One region of the Corynebacterium suranareeae genome, then DNA from elsewhere that is predicted to be linked to it. Evidence: riboswitches for the same ligand, from Rfam matches in the RefSeq annotation. Region 1 holds a riboswitch; the other holds the start of a gene.

Region 1 (5,242 bases):
AATATCACTGAGTAAGTATCCGACCGATTGCGGCAGCTCAGTCATCGAGTGATCTTTGAGGAACTCAAGGATTTCAGGTGTTGTTAAGCCAACGTCTAAAGCATGACGGATGGATTTTTCACTCAGCCGGTACACCGACGCCAAACCGGGGGATTCCAAGGTAGCAATAGAATCCATCATTTTTTGCATTGTTGGGGTTAAAGGACCAGGAACCATGATGGTGAAATCGCCCTGCACATGGAAAGTCTCCACTGGAGTTGGAGCAGAAATCACATCTTCGGGCTGGGCACCCTCAACTAAAGCCCTGCCGGGAGCAGTCACGCCATCGGCATACGCGCCGATCCATTTGGCTTCCTCAATCAGATGCGTGATTGTTTCCGGTTTCATCCGACTTGCGGCGAGTGGATAATGAAACGCTAAATCTGCATGCAAATCTTCAGGAGTAACACGGGTTAGCGAGGCCATTATCTTTGCACGCGTGTCTTCTAACCCATCAATATTGTTCGAATAGCTAAGCAAGTGGATTGGTTTATCCTTTTCATCGGCTTCACCCACCAGCCACGCAGCCCACGTTTGTTCCCACCAACCGGTCATTAACGTTGCAAGCTGCTGATTAAGATCGGCGTCTAACCACTCATCGGCCAACTCAGTGGGCGCTAAATAGTCACCGCCGTTATCGTCAGCAGGCAAAGGATCAGGAACACCTATTCTTAGCAATCTGGCATCGGTGCCTAAACACACGAGGCGAAAGAGTTCAGTGTCATCAAACCCGAGTTCTTTTTTCAACCGAGACACAACGCGCACACCCACGCCACTGGACTTCAGGGTGGGGGCGGGAACGAGGCTGAGGGCGTCGATAAGCAATCTCATATGCCGCACAACCTCCAGCCCGGCTGCAAGGCCGGCGTCATCCGACCCCGGTACCGCAGACGGCGTGACTTCCTTGACCTGGGCAGGCAGCTGCTCCCGGCCCTCAATAATGTGGCGCACCATCGCAGGAAGCCGCACCGTCTGCTCATCGACGCGGGCCAGCAACCCAGCAGCAAGCAATTGCGGAACCGGCCGCGTCGGATCGGCATTCGGCCCCGCATCGCGCGTCAGACCGAAGCCACCCGACGCCGCCAGCGTGTCTAAAAGTTTCCGGTGCCTCTCAGAAAGCTTTTCGACGCTTTCCCTCACCTCCTTTTCACTTTGCCCACGATCACCCACCTCGGGAAGCAAACGCCAAAAAGCAGGTAACGCAGCCATCGTTTCCTGAGCAATCATCACCTGCTCATCACCGAAAAGTAGCGCGTAATTTTTCAACGTAATTATTGCTGCATCAATTTGGGCTTCTGAAGGTGCATCGTCTTTTAACGTCGCGCGCAAATACTCCACCACTTCGGGGGCAGAAACCGGGTGGAGCTCACCACCGATATTCGCAGCAGCCTCCAACACCGCAAGTTCTAGCGCATTGAGCTTCAATACGGCACGCACAGCCGACGCTCTTAACTGCAAACGCGCAGCCAGAGAGCCCAAATTAGGCGGAAGAGGAAGGACAGCATCAGGTCGATTTCTTAGGATTACGGATAACTGATCATCACTTTGAGTATCCAGCCAACCCTTAAGGGTGGGGACGGGGGAGTCTTTTTTCATGATGTTGTTAAGTTTAAGCCCTGTTGAGGTGACTTTTGTTCTAAGAGTTTGAAAGAATGTAAGACATGGCAAACGTAGAGAAGAAGCACTTCGTTGATCCGGCATGGCCGGAGCACGACCCAGCTGACGGACATGTAGTTACTGAACTTATCTCCAAGGTCGCAGGCGCATCCAGCCCATGGGGCGATGATATGGAATTCCCAGTCCCTGCAGAAGAGACCGGATACGTTCATCCTTACACCCGGATCAACCGCTAAGGAAGATCCTAAAAAAGAGGCAGCACCCTTTTGGGCACTGCCTCTTTTTGTCGCTGTTTTAAGGGGTCGAAGGCTCCAGAATGACTCTTTGTGCAAAGCGGAACTGTTTGGGCGCTTGAGGGCGATTTTAGAGGGGCTACGTTTTGAGGCCACAGCGGCAGATGTGATTCCTGAAAGCTTCCAGGGCAAGGATTCACCACAAACAGGCCGCGCGCTATGTAAATCGGTCAAAAACTTGCATTGAACCCTTTCTATTTGATGAATCCCCACCACAAATTGAAAAAATCCTTTAGTTTGTGGTGAATATTTGCATGCACCAAAAAAGGGGAGAGAACCTTTTAGGTTCTCTCCCCTTTAAAAAGGAAGCATTTAGCCAACGAAGGAGTTGTAGTAAGCCTCAACTTCTGCTGGAACAGTGATGCCGTACTGAGCAAGAGCTCCGGTTACGGTGCCATAGGTGGACTTGATGGTGTTGAGATCGGTGGAGCCAACTGCAACGTTGTTATCTGCAGGAGCCTTGTATTCGGCCACAGGAGCAGATGTGGACTCTGGGGTGGAGGTGGTGGCAGAAACGTTGCGCTGGGTTGGTGCTGAGTTCAGACCGAGGGATGCAGAGCAAGCAGGCCACGCGCCCCAACCCTGGCCAGCCAAGGTGCGCTCTGCAACAGCGATCTGCTGCTCACGGGTTGCCTGGTATGCGTATGGGGCGAATTCCTGTCCACCGTATGCAGCCCAAGTGCTAGCGGAGAACTGCAGTCCACCGTGGTAGCCGTTACCGGTGTTGATAGCCCAGTTGCCACCGGACTCACACTGCGCCAGACGGTCCCAGTCGGAATCAGGTGCAGCTGATGCGGTTGGAGCCATGATGGTTGCAGCAGCACCGAAAGCGATGGTGGATGCAGCAAGCTTGGTAAACGCAGAGCTAGTCTTAGCGGAGTGACGTCCCATGAAAAGTTTCCTCTCATCTGTCGCCGTCGAGGTTAGCTGTCGGGTTAGAGCGGAGGAGTTGCTCTGCCGGTGGATGTCCGGCTTCACCCCAAGGAGTTGGCCTCCGTGCCCTTCTTTGTGAAAAGATGGCGGGTGGTTTCCCCGTCCCTGTCTGCAATATGTCCCGCATAAATGCGGGAGTTTGTGGTTTAAAGTTCTAATGCACCTAGGTTTTAGTTCAGCCTCCGACCCCAGACAGGGTTTGGCGATGAGCCGGATTATGGATGAACCGTTGCGGTGCCTGGGGTACACGGTATCCGGAAGGTCACGATTGTGTCACGTTATTTACGGAATCTATATCAATTCCAGTAGGTGAATACCCTGAATCTGCAGGTCACACCAACCGAATTGGCGGGTGTGAAATATGTTACATTTCGGAATATTTCGGCATTTGATGTAACTCTTCGCGAAGTTTTGGACGCGATGCCTGCGGTGTATAATAGTTTCTTCTGGTTAAAAACCGCTGATCAATTTGAATCAGTAAATGAAATACGAACGAAAGTGGTGAGGACAAGTGCCTGTCGGAACAGTGAAGTGGTACGACGCGGAGCGTGGTTTCGGCTTTGTCTCCAATCCAGGTGGGGAAGATTGCTTCGTCGGTAAGCAAGTTCTACCCAAGGGAGTTACCGAATTGCATAAGGGACAGCGGATCGATTTTGATTTCGCTGCAGGCCGTAAGGGCCCTCAAGCACTTCGTGTAAAGATTCTTGAAACTCCACGCAGGCGTCCACAACACAAATACAAGCCAGAAGAGCTCAACGGAATGATCTCTGACCTCATCACGCTCCTTGAAAGCAGTGTGCAACCAGGCCTTGCCAATGGGCAATACCCGGAACACAAGGCTGGAGCACAGGTGGCAGAAATCCTTCGCGTTGTTGCTAAAGAGCTAGATTCTTAAAACATTTAAGGAGAGGATCCATATTCGGATCCTCTCCTTAAATGCTTATATGAAGTTACTGGCTGTCTGCTTCTGCCATTGTAGATAGCGACCAGGTGACCGTATAAGGGCTTTCCTCACCATTTTCATCCTGACCGATCATCACGGCAGAAACCTCGACCACAACAAGACGTGGGCGCTCGCCACCTTCCTCAGTTGGATCTACCGACCCAGGAACGGTGGCTTCTGTTGTTTCATAGCTGGTGTGATAAAATTCGTCGTTGGCTGCAGGATCATCGTAGATGGTGAGCAAGTACCAATCGTGGTCATGGATTGCTTCCGGAATAACAAGGTGTAGTTCTTCATCCGCACCGACCTCAAGCGTTGGTACTTCTTGTTCCTCACACTCCACGCCAGGCTCACACATGCTGAAGGGGAAAACTTCAATTTCACCAGCTGGTGAGGAAGCAGTAATGGAGATATCTTGCGGAAGCGGCTCCGGACGGTTATTCCACCATTGTTGGAACACCACAGACACAATCACCACCAAAATCACCGCAATGATGAGACTGAGAATCTGGATGAGGTTTTTACGCTTGGTCTTCCGGCTTGCCATGAGTCTTGATTCTAGCCAGCAGGAACGAATCTGACCTCATAGAGGTCAGGCCAACGCTTGCCAGTGATATAAAAACGATCTGTATCAGGGATGTGTGCAATGCCGTTGAGCACATTGTTTACATCGGGCGTGGCGTTATTTGGGATATTTGAGGCATCTATCACTGCGGTGACTTCGCCAGTGTCTGGGTCGATACGCATGATGTCAGTGCTTAGGAAAATATTGGCGTACACCTCACCGTTGACGCATTCCAATTCATTCAAATTCTCAACTGGCGAGCCGTCAAGGGTGACTTCAAGTGAATTGGTTTCTGCAAAAGAATCTGGGTCTCTAAAGGTAAGGAAGGAACCACCATCAGTGGTGATCAAGGAATTTTGCGTGGAGCATATTCCCCAACCCTCCCCGTCATAAGAAACCCGATCGATTTCTTCTAAGGTGTGCGCATCGCGTTTGAACGCCACACCTTCATTCCAAGTCAACTGCCACACCACATCACCTGATTTGGTGATGCCTTCACCGAAGAACTCAGGAGCTAGTTCTTGAGATACGGATTCCGTGCCATCAATGGAGCTGCGATAGATCCGAGAACCGCCGTATTGGCCAGTTCCTACGATCAGCTCCTCACCATCTAATTCCAGCCCTTGGGTAAAAGAGGTGGAGTCAAAAGAATAGGTGGAAATAATTTCGGGAACTAAGTATTCGACTTCCGTAGCTGAATCGTCCTTTGGGGCCGCACAGGATGTTAAAGGAAGACTAGATAAAACGGCGAGCGCTGCAAACTTTTTCACAGGTTCGACAATAACAGTCTTGGGTGTCTACACCTGCTGTGCTGTTTTCCACAGGTAGTCGTTGACTTCAGAAAAAGTAGGA
Region 2 (5,242 bases), 1.4 Mb from region 1:
CGTATCGGCTAAACCCAGCTTTTTTCTGTGGGCGGCGCGCAGTTCTACGGATGCCGGGGTAAAAGTGTCAATATCTACCCCGGACGGCAAATGCTCAAAGGATGGATGAGCTCCAAAAGCACTGCGGAAACGGCGCAACGTGTAATCAGAAATATAAGTTATTACATCTACTTCTGCACCAATTTTGCGCAAAGATTGCCTCGCCCCAGGAAGCATCGACCAGCCAACCTCATGACCATGCGTGGAAGCAATAATCTTACTTGCGCCAGCTTGTCTAGCCTTAGCTGTCATCAGTGCCAACGGAGCAGCAGCACCGAACCACACATTATCGATGTCTCGTTCCCGAATAATCTCTGCCATTGCATAAGCAGTAGTTGGTGTGGGGAGCATGACCGACCTAGGCCACCTCAGTACCTCATAGTCCAAGGTTGCATCATAAGCATGGGCTTCTTCAGCATTTTGAGTAGAAGCAAAAACAACCATCGAAGCTGGATCTTGCGTAGCGATAAAATCCCGGAGGTAACTTTGAATACCCCCTACGCGGGGCGGAAAATCATTGGTCACAACGAGAGTTCTTCGGGGTGCTGACACAAAAATTCTCCTGACAAGCGTGTTTTAGTACCGGCGGGCTCCATAAAAAGGTGCTGAATCAACAGATACCACCTGAACGGGAATTCCGTAGTCTGAAGCATGAACTATCTTACCGTCGCCGATATACAACCCCACGTGGGTTGCTCCCGGGTAATAACCAATGACATCACCCGGCTGTAGCTCATCACGACTAACTGGAGTTCCACCTGCCATCTGAGCTTGCGACGTGCGTGGCAAAGTCTTACCCATCTGCTGATAAGCCCAATAAATTAAGCCCGAGCAATCAAACTCATTGGGTCCGATAGCGCCCCAGCCATAGGGGCTACCCAACTTAGACAGAGCAGCTTCCACGGCCCCTGAAGTCTTAGAAGAAATGCCCAAAAGCTCCGTGAGATCAACCTCCAAGGGACCATTCTTGGCTGTCCACAGCTCCCGCTCCTCCGCCGTCAAGGCATCGACACGATCCCGAATTTCCGTTTTGCGGGCGTCTAATTGCTCCCTTTCAGCTTCCAGTTCAGCCTGCCGAACTTTTAGCTGACCCAATTGAAATTCTGCCTCCGCCTTGGTGCGGTTAGCTTGATACACCGCATCAGCAGACTTCTTGGTTTCTGCATTAAGGGATTCCACCACATCACTGGTGGACTTAGTCAATGTTGAAAGATAGCTCATTCGATCAATGACATTTTGCGGATCTTCCGCCGATACCGCAATACTTAGAGGATCTGTTACGGTGCCACGATATTTAGCTTGTGCAATGCGGTTGATCTCAGACCGATATGCTTCTACATTCTGCGAAGCGGTCTCAGCAGCAGCACGGAACTCTCCAGCGCGTTCCTGAACCTCCGCAATTGTTGCTTCCCGAGCTTCAATATCAATCTCAAGCTGCTTAACCGCTTCATTCTGCGCAGAGGTTTCCTGGGAAACAAGGTCAATATCTTTGATCAGCTGATCAACTTCCTCAGCGCCAGCAGAATGTGGAAAAACCAACAAGGATCCAACCAGCAGGCTTGATGCCATGATGCTGCCCCAACGGCGACCAAACATCTTCCAAATCCCCTATCAACCTCACTCAAACAACTTCACTACTGTAGCCCGATAACAAGTGCGTTACCCAGGAAGAAAGAAAGCAAGCCACTCTCTACTTCTTAGGTGAGAGTGGCTTGCTTGATATCTGAACTCTTTGCAGCTTAGAAACGAACTGCAGAGTGGAATGGCATGTAATCCAAGGAATGCTCAGACAGCGGAGTGCTGCTGTTGAGGGCGTGGATCACAGTTCCATGGCCAGAGTAGATTCCCACGTGGGTCGCGCCAGAGTAAAACGCAACGATATCGCCAGCCTGAAGGTCAGAGTAAGCAACTGGGGTACCCTGTGCAGCTTGTGCCTGAGAGGTACGTGGGATGGACTTTCCAACCTGGCTGTATGCCCAGGAGGTCAGGCCGGAGCAGTCGAAAGCGTTAGGGCCAGCAGCACCCCAACCGTATGGTGCACCAATCTTGGTACGAGCTGCATCTACAATTGCCTGACCCGCGCTTGCAGGGGCTGCCTGAGCTTCTGCTGCAGGAGCATCAATAACGGCGGCGTAAGCAGTTGGTGCGGCCTGGCTGCTGAGGGAAGGAATCCACTGATCGATTCCTGGGATGTTGTTCAGACCTGGGGTGGTCTCGATGCCAGCGACGTCGATGCTGAATCCAGTATTAGGAACAACAACTTCAGCAGCCTGTGCTGGGGTGGCAATAGCTGCGGTAGCTCCAAGCGCAACTGCTGATGCTGCTACTGCATTACGAGTTGCGTTTGAATTGTTGCGACGGTGCTTACCCACTGATGAAACTCCAAATCTTCCTGTTTGCTGACCGAGTTAGCTGTCGGGTTCGGAGCGGAAGGCTCCTATCCCCACTCCTTCTCTTTTTCAAAAGAACCCTCGTGGGAAACTCACCCCAGGAACACATTTGGTTCCCCGGCTCGCTACATTGTTCAGATGGATGGATCTAAACTATGCTTGCGATTAAGCGTCTATTTGTTTCTGTAATGCGGGATGATGTTTTCAATCCGTCCCGCAAGGTCTCAACTAGGTTACGAAATTGCAACAAGCCTTGTCTAGCCCGCCTACAACAATCGAGCGTTATTAAACTGTTATCGACGGTTGATTTGACCGAGATCAAAAAAGCGAACTCATGCCCCTACCCCTAAGGGTAAACCATTAAAGCCCTAAAAAGTGCCAATACGCTTGCGTTTCAGCAAGCTCACAGCGAATCAAACGATTTCTCTCGCAGCAAAAAACCGACCGCCCAAACGCGACAATCCCACTATGTGACATTATTCACAAGTGGCGTCTTATGCTCTGGGATTTGAACATATGACAACAAAACTCAGAGAACAAACCCTGCCATTTTTGAAACCGTGCACAAGTTGGAGTCACCGTTTGAGCAACGAGGCTAGGATGCTCGTATTTAAAGGGACCCACCTTCCAGTGTGTTGTCATCAACTAGCAACGCCACAAGGACTCCTGAAAGCCGCTTCGAGCCCCGATGAATAAGTATGCTCCCCCCTGCGCCTCCACGGCATCCGCCAGGCACTAGATAGACCTATTAGTGCTTCTAATTGGATGTTGGCTGAGATTTCAAATGACTACGTTAGATCTCATAGGGAACCAAATTCCGACAAGGAATTGGCATAGAAAAACTCCCTGTTGCTAAAACCAAAGGTTTTAGCAACAGGGAGTTTTTGTAAGGAATGCTAGAAACTAGTTCTTGCCTTCATTCCTGTCACGCTCGATGTTTGCCTCGTTGAGTGCGCGGAGAGTCTCTGCTTCCTCAAGGTGGTTAGCGTGCTCGATTTCCTTCGCCTTAGCCACAATATCTTCTGGGTCTGGGCCGAAGAATCCACCACGGGTTTCCACTGCGGAGTAACCAAGCTGGTTCATCTGCTTAGGAACAGCGGCGCCAGCGTATGGCAATGGAATTGGGTGTCCATGATCATCTACAGGGCCAAGCGGCTGGTGAACTTCAATGAATGCACCATTTGGCATCTGCTTGATAACACCGGTTTCAATACCGTGTTCAAGGACTTCGCGGTCAGAGCGCTGCAGGCCAATGCACAGGCGGTAGGTGATGAAGTATGCAATAGCTGGTCCAAGGATTAGGCCGATACGACCAATCCAGGTCATAGCATTCAGTGACACATGGAACTGCATTGCGTAAACATCGTTACCACCGGAAACGGTCAACAGGATGTAGAAGACCAGAGCCATAACACCGAGTGAGGTGCGAACTGGAACGTCACGTGGACGCTGCAGCAGGTTGTGGTGTGCATCGTCACCGGTGAACTTACGCTCAATAAATGGGTAGGTGACAAGCAGGACAACCAAGATACCCAGCATTACAGCAACCCAGAACACTGCTGGAATGGTGTAGTTGCCCAGGTAGAGCTCCCATGCAGGCATGACACGAGCAGCACCATCTGTCCACAGCATGTAGACGTCAGGCTGAGAACCAGCAGACACCTGTGAAGGGTTGTATGGGCCAAGGTTCCAAATTGCGTTAATGGTGGTAACGCCAGCAAGCAGTGCGAGGAATCCGAAGACGATCAGACCGAAAGCAACAGCCTTAACTGCGAACAGCGGCATGATTCGGATACCAATGACGTTGTTCTCAGTACGACCAGCGCCTGGGAATTGGGTGTGCTTCTGGTACCAAACGAGAGCGAGGTGAGCTGCGATCAGGCCGAGCAAAATTGCCGGGATGATCAACACGTGTGCAATGTAGAAACGGTCCAGCATCAAATCAGATGGGAAGTCTCCACCGAAGATCAGCCAGTGCATCCAGGTACCGATGATCGGCAGACCAACGATAATCGCGGACATGATTCGAAGACCGACACCAGAGAGCAGGTCGTCAGGCAGGGAGTAACCCATGAAGCCTTCAGCCATACCCAAGATGATCAGCACAACACCGATGATCCAGTTAGCTTCACGTGGGCGACGGAACGCACCGGTGAAGAAGATACGGAGCATGTGAACCAGCATGGACACGACGAACAGCAATGCAGCCCAGTGGTGCATCTGGCGGATGAATAGACCACCACGAACTTCGAAGGAAATATCCAACGCAGTTGCATACGCACGAGACATCTCCACACCATTAAGTGGGAGGTAGCCGCCGTCGTAAATGACCTTCGTGATTGAAGGGTCAAAGAACAGGGTCAGGTAGACACCGGTAAGAAGCAGGACGATAAAGCTGTAAAGAGCAATCTCGCCAAGCATGAAGGACCAGTGGGTCGGGAAGACCTTGTTGATCTGGCGGCGGATACCCGACGCCATGGTGTAACGGGAATCAAGATTGTTTCCCACGGTAGCTAGACTCATGACTTACGCTCCCAGAATGCAGGGCCAACTGGCTCAATGAAGTTACCAGCGGCGATGAGGTAACCCTCTTCATCAACTGTGATCGGCAGCTGTGGCAAAGCACGTGCAGCTGGTCCGAAGACTGGCTTGCCGTAGTGCAATGCGTCGAACTGCGACTGGTGACATGGGCACAGAATACGGTTTGTCTGAGCCTCGTACAAGGAGGTTGGGCAACCGATGTGCGTACAAATCTTGGAGTATGCGTAGTAGTCACCGTAGTGGAAGGACTCCTGGCCTTCGCGTTCGATGAC

What was found. Region 1 has a riboswitch for cyclic di-AMP ahead of rpf1 (resuscitation-promoting factor Rpf1). Riboswitches for the same ligand answer to the same signal wherever they lie in the genome.
Region 2: another riboswitch for cyclic di-AMP. It lies ahead of N24_RS11375 (C40 family peptidase); the one in region 1 lies ahead of rpf1 (resuscitation-promoting factor Rpf1).

Annotation. Positions count from the first base shown of each region.
Region 1 covers NZ_AP017369.1:1,012,078-1,017,319, forward strand. Annotated here, with positions in the region: gene N24_RS04820 (helicase-associated domain-containing protein) at 1-1,635, opposite strand, end outside; gene N24_RS04825 (hypothetical protein) at 1,701-1,892, shown strand; gene rpf1 (resuscitation-promoting factor Rpf1) at 2,262-2,840, opposite strand; cyclic di-AMP (ydaO/yuaA leader) riboswitch at 2,846-2,981, opposite strand; gene N24_RS04835 (cold-shock protein) at 3,394-3,777, shown strand; gene N24_RS04840 (DUF2771 domain-containing protein) at 3,833-4,372, opposite strand; gene N24_RS04845 (glutaminyl-peptide cyclotransferase) at 4,384-5,160, opposite strand; gene N24_RS04850 (aminotransferase class IV) at 5,188-5,242, opposite strand, start outside.
Region 2 covers NZ_AP017369.1:2,458,497-2,463,738, forward strand. Annotated here, with positions in the region: gene pimB (GDP-mannose-dependent monoacylated alpha-(1-6)-phosphatidylinositol monomannoside mannosyltransferase) at 1-591, opposite strand, end outside; gene N24_RS11370 (C40 family peptidase) at 616-1,635, opposite strand; gene N24_RS11375 (C40 family peptidase) at 1,779-2,411, opposite strand; cyclic di-AMP (ydaO/yuaA leader) riboswitch at 2,423-2,577, opposite strand; gene qcrB (cytochrome bc1 complex cytochrome b subunit) at 3,333-4,952, opposite strand; gene qcrA (cytochrome bc1 complex Rieske iron-sulfur subunit) at 4,949-5,242, opposite strand, start outside.